DNA from 3 places in the Hymenobacter yonginensis genome. Region 1 is predicted to be linked to each of the others. Evidence: riboswitches for the same ligand, from Rfam matches in the RefSeq annotation. Region 1 holds a riboswitch; each other region holds the start of a gene.
The links. A riboswitch is a leader RNA that binds a small molecule or an ion and turns the genes downstream of it on or off. The one in region 1 is predicted to bind S-adenosylmethionine.
Positions count from the first base shown of each region.

Region 2: another riboswitch for S-adenosylmethionine. It lies ahead of metH (methionine synthase); the one in region 1 lies ahead of O9Z63_RS05285 (ATP-grasp domain-containing protein).
Region 3: another riboswitch for S-adenosylmethionine. It lies ahead of O9Z63_RS19895 (O-acetylhomoserine aminocarboxypropyltransferase/cysteine synthase family protein); the one in region 1 lies ahead of O9Z63_RS05285 (ATP-grasp domain-containing protein).

Region 1 is NZ_CP115396.1:1,222,853-1,226,119, reverse strand. Features, by position in the region: gene O9Z63_RS05290 (LLM class flavin-dependent oxidoreductase) at 1-97, opposite strand, end outside; gene O9Z63_RS05285 (ATP-grasp domain-containing protein) at 324-1,313, opposite strand; SAM riboswitch class I at 1,743-1,836, opposite strand; gene O9Z63_RS05280 (hypothetical protein) at 2,041-2,232, opposite strand; gene O9Z63_RS05275 (hypothetical protein) at 2,237-2,674, shown strand; gene O9Z63_RS05270 (EcsC family protein) at 2,809-3,267, opposite strand, start outside.
Region 2 is NZ_CP115396.1:3,806,461-3,809,727, reverse strand. Features, by position in the region: gene O9Z63_RS16410 (DUF5686 and carboxypeptidase-like regulatory domain-containing protein) at 1-739, opposite strand, end outside; SAM riboswitch class I at 1,140-1,253, shown strand; gene metH (methionine synthase) at 1,326-3,267, shown strand, end outside.
Region 3 is NZ_CP115396.1:4,639,038-4,642,304, forward strand. Features, by position in the region: gene O9Z63_RS19895 (O-acetylhomoserine aminocarboxypropyltransferase/cysteine synthase family protein) at 281-1,663, opposite strand; SAM riboswitch class I at 2,049-2,162, opposite strand; gene O9Z63_RS19900 (LysM peptidoglycan-binding domain-containing protein) at 2,581-2,859, opposite strand; gene O9Z63_RS19905 (lipocalin-like domain-containing protein) at 3,094-3,267, shown strand, end outside.

The sequences.
Region 1 (3,267 bases):
CCAGCTGCTTCACGTAGCTCCAGTCGGTGGGCATCTGCTCGTCCTCGACGTTGCGCAGCCAGCCCCCGAAAATGGGCATCCAATAGCCAAATTTCATGGTTCGTTGAGTTGAGATTGATAGAACGTCATGCTGAGCGAAGCCGAAGCATCTCTACCGCTTCGTTGCGGCTCTTACCGCCAGCAGGGCCGACTATAAAGTGGAATATGAATCGTTGGGACGGTCTGCGATGTAGAGACGCAATATTTTGCGTCTCGCCGTTGCTGATGTTGCTTGATCTGCGCGATGCAGATCGTTCATCGACGAGACGCAAAATATTGCGTCTCTACACCGTGGCTACTTCTTCCCGCGCCACCGCCGCCACTGGCAACTGCGACTCCAGGTAGTCCACGAAGCGGGCGTAGGGGTCGAAGCCGACCACGTTCACGGCGTCGGCCACAAAGTTGGACAGAGCGTTGATGTCGTAGAACAGCACGTCGCCGGTGCGGTCGTCGATGAGGTATTCGATGCCGCCCACGTCGATTTTGGCGGCCGCCACGATGCGCTCCACGGCTTCAATTACGTCGGCGGGTGGCGTGAAGGCTTCCACCTGGATGCCCTTTTTCGGGGCTTCGGTCAGGCAGAACTCGGCCGACTGCTCTTCCGGAATCTGGCAGATTTCGGCCGGGCACAGGTTGAAGCTCTCGCCGGTGGTGTACACTTTCATGGCGTAGAGAAACTTGCCATTGAGCGTTTCCACGCGGTGAATATGGCCGCCGCGGGGCGTCACGTACTCCTGCACCAGCGCCGTCTGGTCGATGCCCAGGTCAATCTGGTTGTTGTCGACGGCGGCCTGCAGGCCTTCGGGCGTATCGAAGCGGATAATGCCGGCGCCGCTGCCGCCAATGTTCACCTTCACCACCACCGGAAAGCGCAATTCACGCGCGGCGTCCACGGCCCGCGAGGCGTGGTTGATAACCCGCGAAGCCGGGTATTTCAGCCCCAGCGACTCAAACAACGACAGCTGCCGGGCCTTGTTGGTTTCGATGGCCGTGGCCGCCGAGCCGTTGATGATGCGCGTGCCGATACGCTCCAGATGCGTGGCGTAGCCGGCCGTGTGGAAGATGCCCTGCCCGTGCCCGCGCAGGTACGCCGACGAGCTCATGCGGTTCACCACCAAACTGTAGCGGCTTTCCTTTTCCGAGGGGTTGAACAGGTGGTGGGCGGCGTCGATTTTCTCGTAGGGCAGGCCGCGGCGGTCCAGCTCCGCAAACAGCGGCTTAAACCACTCGGGGTGCTCGAAATAGATACCAATGGGCTTTTGGAGGGATGACATAGTCAGAAGCAAAAAGACGGAAAATGAAAAACGAAACGGCGCCGGCAGCAGCGCAACGCCACCGGCTCCCGGGAAAAAACAACGCAGGGACGGAAGTCCGGCCTAACCGATTACGCCGCCCACAAGCCGCGCAACGAGCGAATCAGCAGCCACCGCAGGCCGCCAAACGGAGCGCAAAGTCTGCGCCCGGCCCGGCCATCGGGCGACAATCCGAGAAAAAGAGGAGGTGCAGGCGCGAAGCCGCTCAGTGCAGCAGCCGGCCGACGTGCAGCGCCGGCGGGCGCATACCCGCAAAAACAGAGAAAGGGCTAGCTACGCCCGACAACAACAGCAACAACAGCCCCGGCCCGCCAGCCGCAACGCGGCAGCCGGAGCCAAAAAAGCGGAGGTTGAATGCAGGAGGTTGTTGGAAGCGTCCACGGCAACTTGTTTTTATATGGTCAGGAATTGGCACCGTTCCGGAGGGTTCCGGGTGGTTGCCGACGCTTCATCGAGCCTGTCTCTCAGCGCCTCTGTATAAAAACAATCCTTCGGGCTAGAAAGAATTGATAGGGCAAAGGTAAAACCGGATTGCTGCCCCCGCAACCCGGACTGTACAAAGCCCCGACCGCCCCGTTTTGTTGCGGCCGGCGGTTCTTTCCTCGCCCCTGGCTGCCCGACCCCGCCAGCCTGAAGCCGGGGCCTCGGCCTTCGCCCGCCAGTGCTGGAACCGGCCGATTCCAAGGCGTCAGCCCCGATAAAAGCCCGCGACCGAGCCCGCAAACGAAGGTTTAACCGAAAAATTTAAATTTTTCAAGAGGCCCAGTTTCAGGCTTGGCACCGAAAACTGGCACCGGAGTTGCAAATGACCCTGCAGAAGCCCGGCCGCCAGTCCGGACGGCAGCGGGCTTTTTTCACCCGTCATAAATTTTCCAATCATAGCCATGAAGAAGTTCCTCGTCATCCTCGCCGCTTTCTCGTTCTCTGCCGCCGCCGTTTCGGCCCAGACGCTGCCCGCCAAAGCGCCTCACGGCCAGCACCGCATGAAAGGCGACAAAGCCGCCAAAACGCCCGAGCAACGCGCCGACCACGCCGCCAAGAGCCTCACCAAGCAGCTCGGCCTGTCGGCCACCCAGACTGAGCAGGTGCGCCAGCTGCACCTGAGCCGCGCCAAGGAAATGCAGGCCTACAAAGCCCAGGCCGGCACCACGCCTGCTACCAAGCGCCAGCACCATGAGGCCATGAAAGGCAAAAAAGCCCAGTACGACGCCCAGCTCAAGCAAATCCTGAGCGCCGACCAGTACGCCAAGTACACCCAGATGCAGTCGGACCGCATGGCCAAGCGCAAAGCCCACCAGGGCCCCAAGCAGGCCAAAGGCTAAGCATCCCAGCGCTTAAAAAAACAGCCCTGACTTTTCCGTCAGGGCTGTTTTTTTTGTGTCATTCCGACGAAGGAGGAATCTGGGTGCTGACGCTGCATGTGCTTACCCAGATTGCTCCTTCGTCGGAATGACACCTACTGTGCGGAATCCGCCTCACCGGTAATGCGGCCGTGCTCGGCAAACCAGCGCAGGCGGTAGCACATGATAGCCGTTTCGCCAAGCTGGGCCAGCAGGCGGTAGTTTGCCACGGCCCCCACGGCCGCCCCGATGACGGGCACCAGCTGGGCCAGCTTGGCCAGGTCGATGTAGTCGCGGTATTCCTGCTGGAAGGTGCGCCAGTCGAAGGTTTCGGCCGTAACGGTTTGCTGCGTTTCGGGCCAAGCGGCGAGCTGGCGGTAGGTTTCGCGGCGGGTGTGCTGGCTGCTGAACGCCAACTGGAAGATGTGCAGCAGGTAGAGCCGCTCCGGGAAGCTGCGCACATCGTGGCCGTAGAGGGCCGCAATATCAAACAGCAGCTTCAGCTTGATGCTGAGTAGCAGCGGAAAATCGGCGAGGCCCAGCAGGAAGCCGCCGGCCCCGGTCACGCCGCCTTC
Region 2 (3,267 bases), 2.1 Mb from region 1:
GCCAGTTGCGGTAGAAGTCCCAGTCCTGAAACGAGGAACCTGTCACCTGCGAAATCACCGAGCCCTCACGCGGGGCCATGCCGCGCATGCGGCTGTGTCGGATTTCCTCGCGGCGGCGCAGCGGCTGGCGGAGCACATAGTACCGCGAGTCGATTTCGGTGGCGAAAATGGGCACCACCGGCTTGCCGTCGGCGCCGCGCTCCAGCCCTAGGCTGTCGGCCACGGCTGTCATCTGGCGCAGCACCTTGCGGTTGCTCACCTGCGCGGGCAGGTTATTGAGGCTGATTTCGGTGCGGTTGTAAGAGTCGAATTCGAAGGCATCCAGCCGGGCCTTGTTGTTGCGGTTTTTCTGCTGCTGCACGCGCCGCATGATGGCGTAAGCCGGATTCTCGCGGGGCCGCACCACCACCTCGCCCAAGCTCACGGCCCCGGCCCCAAGCGCAAAGTCGATGGTCTGGCGAGCGGCCTCCCGCCGGATGGGCTTCTTGAGGGCCGCAAAGCCCATGGCCGACGCCACCACCGTGTCGGCCGGGGCGGTGCTGAGCGAGTAGCGGCCGTTTTCATCGGCGGTGGCGCCAGCCGTGGTGCCGGGCACAAACACCGACGCAAACGGCACCGGCTTGCCCGTGGCGGCCTCCGTGATGCGGCCGGTCAGCAGCAGCTGCTGGGCCTGGGTTGAACCGGCGCCGGCCAGCAGCAAAAGCAACAACAGAAAGTGGTAGCGGTAAGGAAGCAACAAGGGCAATCGGCAGCTAGAAATCAGATAAATGACAGACGGCGAGGCGTAAGATACGGCTTTCGGATAGCCCTGCCATGCCTCTCACACAGCGCAAGCGAAAAAGCGCCTACTACGTTCCGCAGTCCTTATACAGAAGAGGGTTATCGTCAGGTTATCAAATTGTTAGCATGGAGCCGGCTGCTGCGCCACCACCATGCAACGGCGGGGGCGCGCATAAGCCAGCGGTGTAAAAGGAGCGAGCAGGTAACCGACGAGTAACGCCGTGGAATAGCCCGCCTGTATAGCCCAGAGTGCATATAAATGTCCGGACACCATTACCCGCCGGGAAAAGCCACTTTCAGAACACGCCCGGAAATCGGGGAATTGAATTTCGGAAATTCCGGTTGTATCTTCGCTGCGTTACTTATCCAGAAAGACCGAGGGATTGGGCCCGATGACGTCTTAGCAACCTGAAATAAAACAAGGTGCTAATTCCCTTTTCAGGGCCTTTGCGGGCGCTGGAAGAAGATAAGAACAGGATTCGCGTCCCGCGCGGCTCTTTCTGGATAGGCACTTTTTGCTGCTGATTTTCTTTAGAAGAGCCGATATGCCGACCGTCCTCCCTGCCCCCGCCACTACTTCCCCCCTCCACGACATCCTGCGTCAGCGCGTGCTGATTCTCGACGGCGCCATGGGCACCATGATCCAGCGCCACACGCTCACGGAGGAGGATTTCCGGGGCACGCGCTTCGCCGACCACCCCAAGCCCCTGCGCGGCAACAACGACCTACTCAGCCTCACCCGCCCCGATATCATCCGGGGCATTCACGACGAGTACTTCGCCGCCGGGGCCGACATGGTGGAAACCAACACCTTCAGCGGCACCACCATCGCCCAGGCCGACTACGCGCTGGAGCACGTGGTGTACGAGCTGAACTACGAGTCGGCGCGGCTGGCGCGGGAGTCGGCGGATGCCTTTACGGCCCTCACGCCCGACAAGCCGCGCTTCGTGGCCGGGGCCGTGGGGCCCACCAACCGCACCGCCAGCCTCTCGCCCGACGTGAACCGCCCCGGCTTCCGGGCCGTGACCTTCGACGAGCTGGCCACCGCCTACCTGGAGCAGGTGCGCGGCCTCGTGGACGGCGGCTCCGACGCGCTGCTCATCGAAACCATTTTCGATACGCTCAACGCCAAGGCCGCTTTGTACGCGGTGCAGAAGTTCTTTGATGAAGGCGGCAAAGTGGTGCCCGTCATGATTTCGGGCACGATTACCGACGCCTCGGGCCGCACCCTGAGCGGGCAGACGGTGGAGGCCTTCTGGAACTCCATCCGCCATTTGCCGCTGCTGAGCGTGGGCCTGAACTGCGCCCTCGGGGCCGACCAGCTCAAGATGTATATCAAGGAACTGAGCCGCATTGCCGACGTGCACATTTCGGCCTACCCCAACGCCGGTCTGCCCAACGCCTTCGGCGGCTACGATGAGTCGGCCCAGGAATTTGCGGGCGTGGTGGAAGGCTACCTGGCCGACGGCCTCGTGACGGTGGTGGGCGGCTGCTGTGGCACCACACCCCAGCACATCGGCGAGCTGGCCCGCCTGGCGGAGAAATACGCGCCGCGCACCCTGCCCGAGGTACCCAAAGCCACCCGCCTGAGTGGCCTAGAGCCGTTTGGCGTGTACCCCGACAGCCTGTTCGTGAACGTGGGCGAGCGGTGCAACGTGACCGGCAGCCGCGCCTTTGCCCGTCTCATCCGCACCGGCAACTACGAAGCCGCCCTGCAAGTGGCCCGCGACCAAGTGGAAGGCGGCGCGCAGGTTATCGACGTGAACATGGATGAAGGCATGCTCGACTCGGAGCAGGCCATGACCACCTTCCTGAACCTGATTGCCTCGGAGCCCGATATTTCGCGGGTGCCCGTCATGATTGACTCCTCGAAGTGGAGCGTGCTGGAAGCCGGCCTCAAGTGCGTGCAGGGCAAGAGCATCGTCAACTCGATTTCCCTGAAGGAAGGCGAGGACGTGTTCCGGCAGCGGGCCCGCACCGTGCGCCAGTACGGTGCCGCCGTGGTGGTCATGGCCTTCGACGAGAACGGCCAGGCCGATAACTACGAGAAGCGCATCGAAATCTGCCGCCGCAGCTACGACATCCTGGTGAACGAGGTCGGTTTCCCGGCCGAGGACATCATTTTCGACCCCAACATCCTGACGGTGGGCACCGGCATGGAGGAGCACCGCAACTACGCGCTGGACTTCATCGAGGCCGTCCGCTGGATCAAAGCCAACCTGCCCGGCGCCCTCACCAGCGGTGGCGTTTCGAACATCAGCTTCTCGTTCCGCGGCAACGACGTGGTGCGCGAGGCCATGCACTCGGCCTTCCTCTACCACGCCATCCGCGCCGGCCTGGACATGGGCATCGTGAACCCGAGCCAGCTGGCCGTGTACGACGAGGTGCCGCAGGATCTGTTGGAACTGGTGGAAGACGTGCTGCTCAACCGCCGCCCCGATGCCACCGAGCGCCTCGTGGACTTCGCCGACACGGTGAAGCAGAAAG
Region 3 (3,267 bases), 1.3 Mb from region 1:
AAGCGCGTGGCCGCCAGTCGGTGCAAGTGGCGCACCGGCTGCCCGCCTGCGGCGCGTATGCCAGGCCGGAGCCCGGCGGTGCAAATCGGCCACCGGGGCCGTGAGAATATCCATAGCCCGCAGGCTGAGCCGGCAGTGCCGGCCCAGCCCCGGCCATGGGCGGGCAGGGAGTATTGGCTTCCTCTCTCACAAAAAAGCCGACGTCCTGCCCGCGTGCCGCGAGGCTGGAGGCGGGGCGGGCTGCCCTCTCAAAACAGCCCGCCCGTAACCCCACTCTCACTTACACCTCCAGCGGTGCGGCATGTTCGGGCTGCGGCTCGGGCAGCAGCGTAGTTTCTTTGGGGTCTGGCGTGGCGGCGTTGCGCACGGCGTCGAAGGCCTGCTGCAAGTCGGCCCGGATGTCGTCGAAATGCTCGATGCCCACTGACAGGCGCAGCAACGTGGGCGTCACGCCGGCGGCGCGCTGCTCGGCGTCGGACAGCTGCTGGTGCGTGGTGGCCGAGGGCTGAATGATGAGCGTTTTGGCGTCGCCGACGTTGGCCAGGTGGCTCACCAGCTTCAGGTTGTCGATGAACTGGGTGGCGGTTTCCTTGCTGCCTTTGATGGCGAAAGTGAGCACGCCGCCGAAGCCGCGCTTCAGGTATTTCTGGGCCAGCCGGTGGTAGGGGCTGCTGGGCAGGCCGGGGTAGTTCACGGCTTCCACCTGCGGGTGCTGCTCCAGCCAGGTAGCCACGCGCAGGGCGTTTTCCACAGTGCGCTCCACCCGCAAACTCAGCGTTTCGAGGCCCTGCAGCAGTAGGAAAGAGTTGAACGGACTCTGCGACGGACCAAAGTCGCGCAGGCCTTCCACCCGGGCCCGGATGATGAAGGCAATGTTGCCGAACGGCCCGTTCTTGCCGAATACGTCGTTGAACACCAGCCCGTGGTAGCCGTCGGACGGCTCGGTGAACTGCGGGAACTTGCCGTTGCCGAAGTCGTAGGTGCCGCCGTCCACAATCACGCCACCCACGCTGGTGCCATGTCCGCCAATCCACTTCGTAGCCGATTCCACCACGATGCTGGCGCCGTGCTCCAAAGGCCGGAACAGGTAGCCGCCCGCCCCGAAGGTGTTGTCCACGATGAGCGGCAGGTCGTGCTTGCGGGCAATGGCGGCAATGGCCTCAAAATCGGGAATGCTGAAGCTAGGGTTGCCGATGGTTTCCAGGTAGATGGCCTTGGTGTTCTCGTCAATCAGGGCCTCAAACTTGGCAGGCTGGTCGCCGTCGGCGAAGCGCACTTCAATGCCCAGCCGCTTGAACGCCACCTTGAACTGGTTGTAAGTGCCACCATACAGATGGGTGGTGCTTACGAAGTTGTCGCCTGCCTGCAGGATGTTGTTGAGGGCAATGAACTGGGCCGCCTGCCCCGACGATACCGCCAAGGCCGCTACGCCGCCTTCCAGAGCCGCCACGCGCTGCTCAAACACGTCGGTGGTGGGATTCATCAGGCGGGTGTAGATGTTGCCGAACTCCTTCAGCGCAAACAGGTTGGCGCCGTGCTCGGCATTTTTGAACACGTAGCTGGTGGTCTGGTGGATGGGCACGGCGCGCGAACCGGTAACGGGGTCGGGCTGCTGGCCGGCGTGGAGCTGAAGGGTCTCGAAGTGGAGGTTCTGCGTGGACATGGCAGGGCTGGTTTGGAAGGCGTTTGGGTATGGGAAAGGGGAGCGTAGACCGCTGAAATGCCGCGCCGAAGCGTAGCAGAGGCCTCTGCCGAGCCAGCCGAACCGCGCACGGAACCGGTCAGGCCAAAGCAAAGGAGGGAGCCGGGGGCCAGGGCAGGCCGGTACCGGTCAGGTGTGCAGGAGGGGGGAGGGGGGCTGCGTAGCCGGACTCAGGCTAGCAACAGCAACAACACGCGCCGCAACAGCCGCGCATTCGCATTCGGCCGGCAGCTGGGGCCGTAGCCGCAGAAACGCGCAAACCCCACGGCGAAGCAGCAGGCCCGAAGGCGGCCGAAGCGGTGGGGTACTGGGGGGCGAAAGCGAGTGTGTTTTCCATGGTACTCCGAGGTTATATGCCCCGCCGCCGGATGGCTGGTCGGGTAGGAATTGGCACCTTTCGCGCGGTCGAAGGTTGCCAGTGGGTCAGGGAGCCTATTCTCTCGCCACTTCTGTATAAATCCTATGAAAACTTCCCCGCCGCGAGCGGGGGAGTACCGGGTTGGTGTTGCAAAGGTATAGGCGCAGTTTTGATATCTGCAACAGCTACCGGTTATTTTTTTTGGCGCAAGCAAAAGAACGCCGTTTGCGCGCTCCTGATGGCTGTATCTGTAGTGGAGGTTGTGTGTATGTGTCTGATGATTTGATTTATATGCTTGATGACTTATTCGGCTAGTCGGAGTTGCCGGCTTCTGTAATCCCCCGGTATGGCCCCGGCTACTGCCGCTGCAGCGGTAGTGGTAGCTGAAAATGCCGCCGCTGGCCAGCCGGTTTACGGGTGCGAAACCAGCCTGCTCAGCGGCCAAAGCGGCAGGAAAAGACACAAAAAAAGCCGCCCTTTGCAAGGCGGCTTTTAGAATATTTCCTGGAAAAGGAAACGGCTATTCTTTGGGCAGGGTCAGTACCTGGCCGATTTCGATTTTGTCGGGGTCGGCGCCGATGATGGCTTTGTTGGCTTCGTATATCTGCTTCCATTTGGTGCCGTCGCCGTAGTGGTTGCGGGCAATTTTAGAGAGCGAGTCGCCGCTTACTACCGTGTAGGTTTCGCCAGCGGCGGCGTTGGCATTGCCGAAGAAGTCGGTGTCACCGGTAGCAGCGGGCTTAACGGGTTCAACGGGTTTTTTTTCGCCTTCGTTCGAGAGAAAATCAAAGAGTCCCATAGTCGTGCGTTGGGTTGGAAGAGTGGGAAAAGAGCCGACTACCAGCTTCAGGGCCTGTCGTGTGGCTTCTTACGCCAAGATCCGCAATAAGTTATCAGGCCATATATATCAGCTGTAAACATCTTGCCGCAACCTCCCGTAAGAAGCGCAACACTGGGGTTGCCAGTGGTCAGCCGGCACCCTCCGGCTCAGGCAAAACACGCTTTCCATCTCTCAACCATTTCACGGAATTCCATGAAAACTCTCTCCCATCCGTTCCGCTACCTGGCCAGCCTCCTGATGCTCGTGTCGTTGTTTGCCGCCTCGTGTGGCAGCAAGGAAGGCAAAGTAGAAGGCGTAAACATGCTCTACGGCACGCAAAGCAAAGTCTGGAAAACGGATAAAGAACTGAGCGCCGCCGGCGACAAA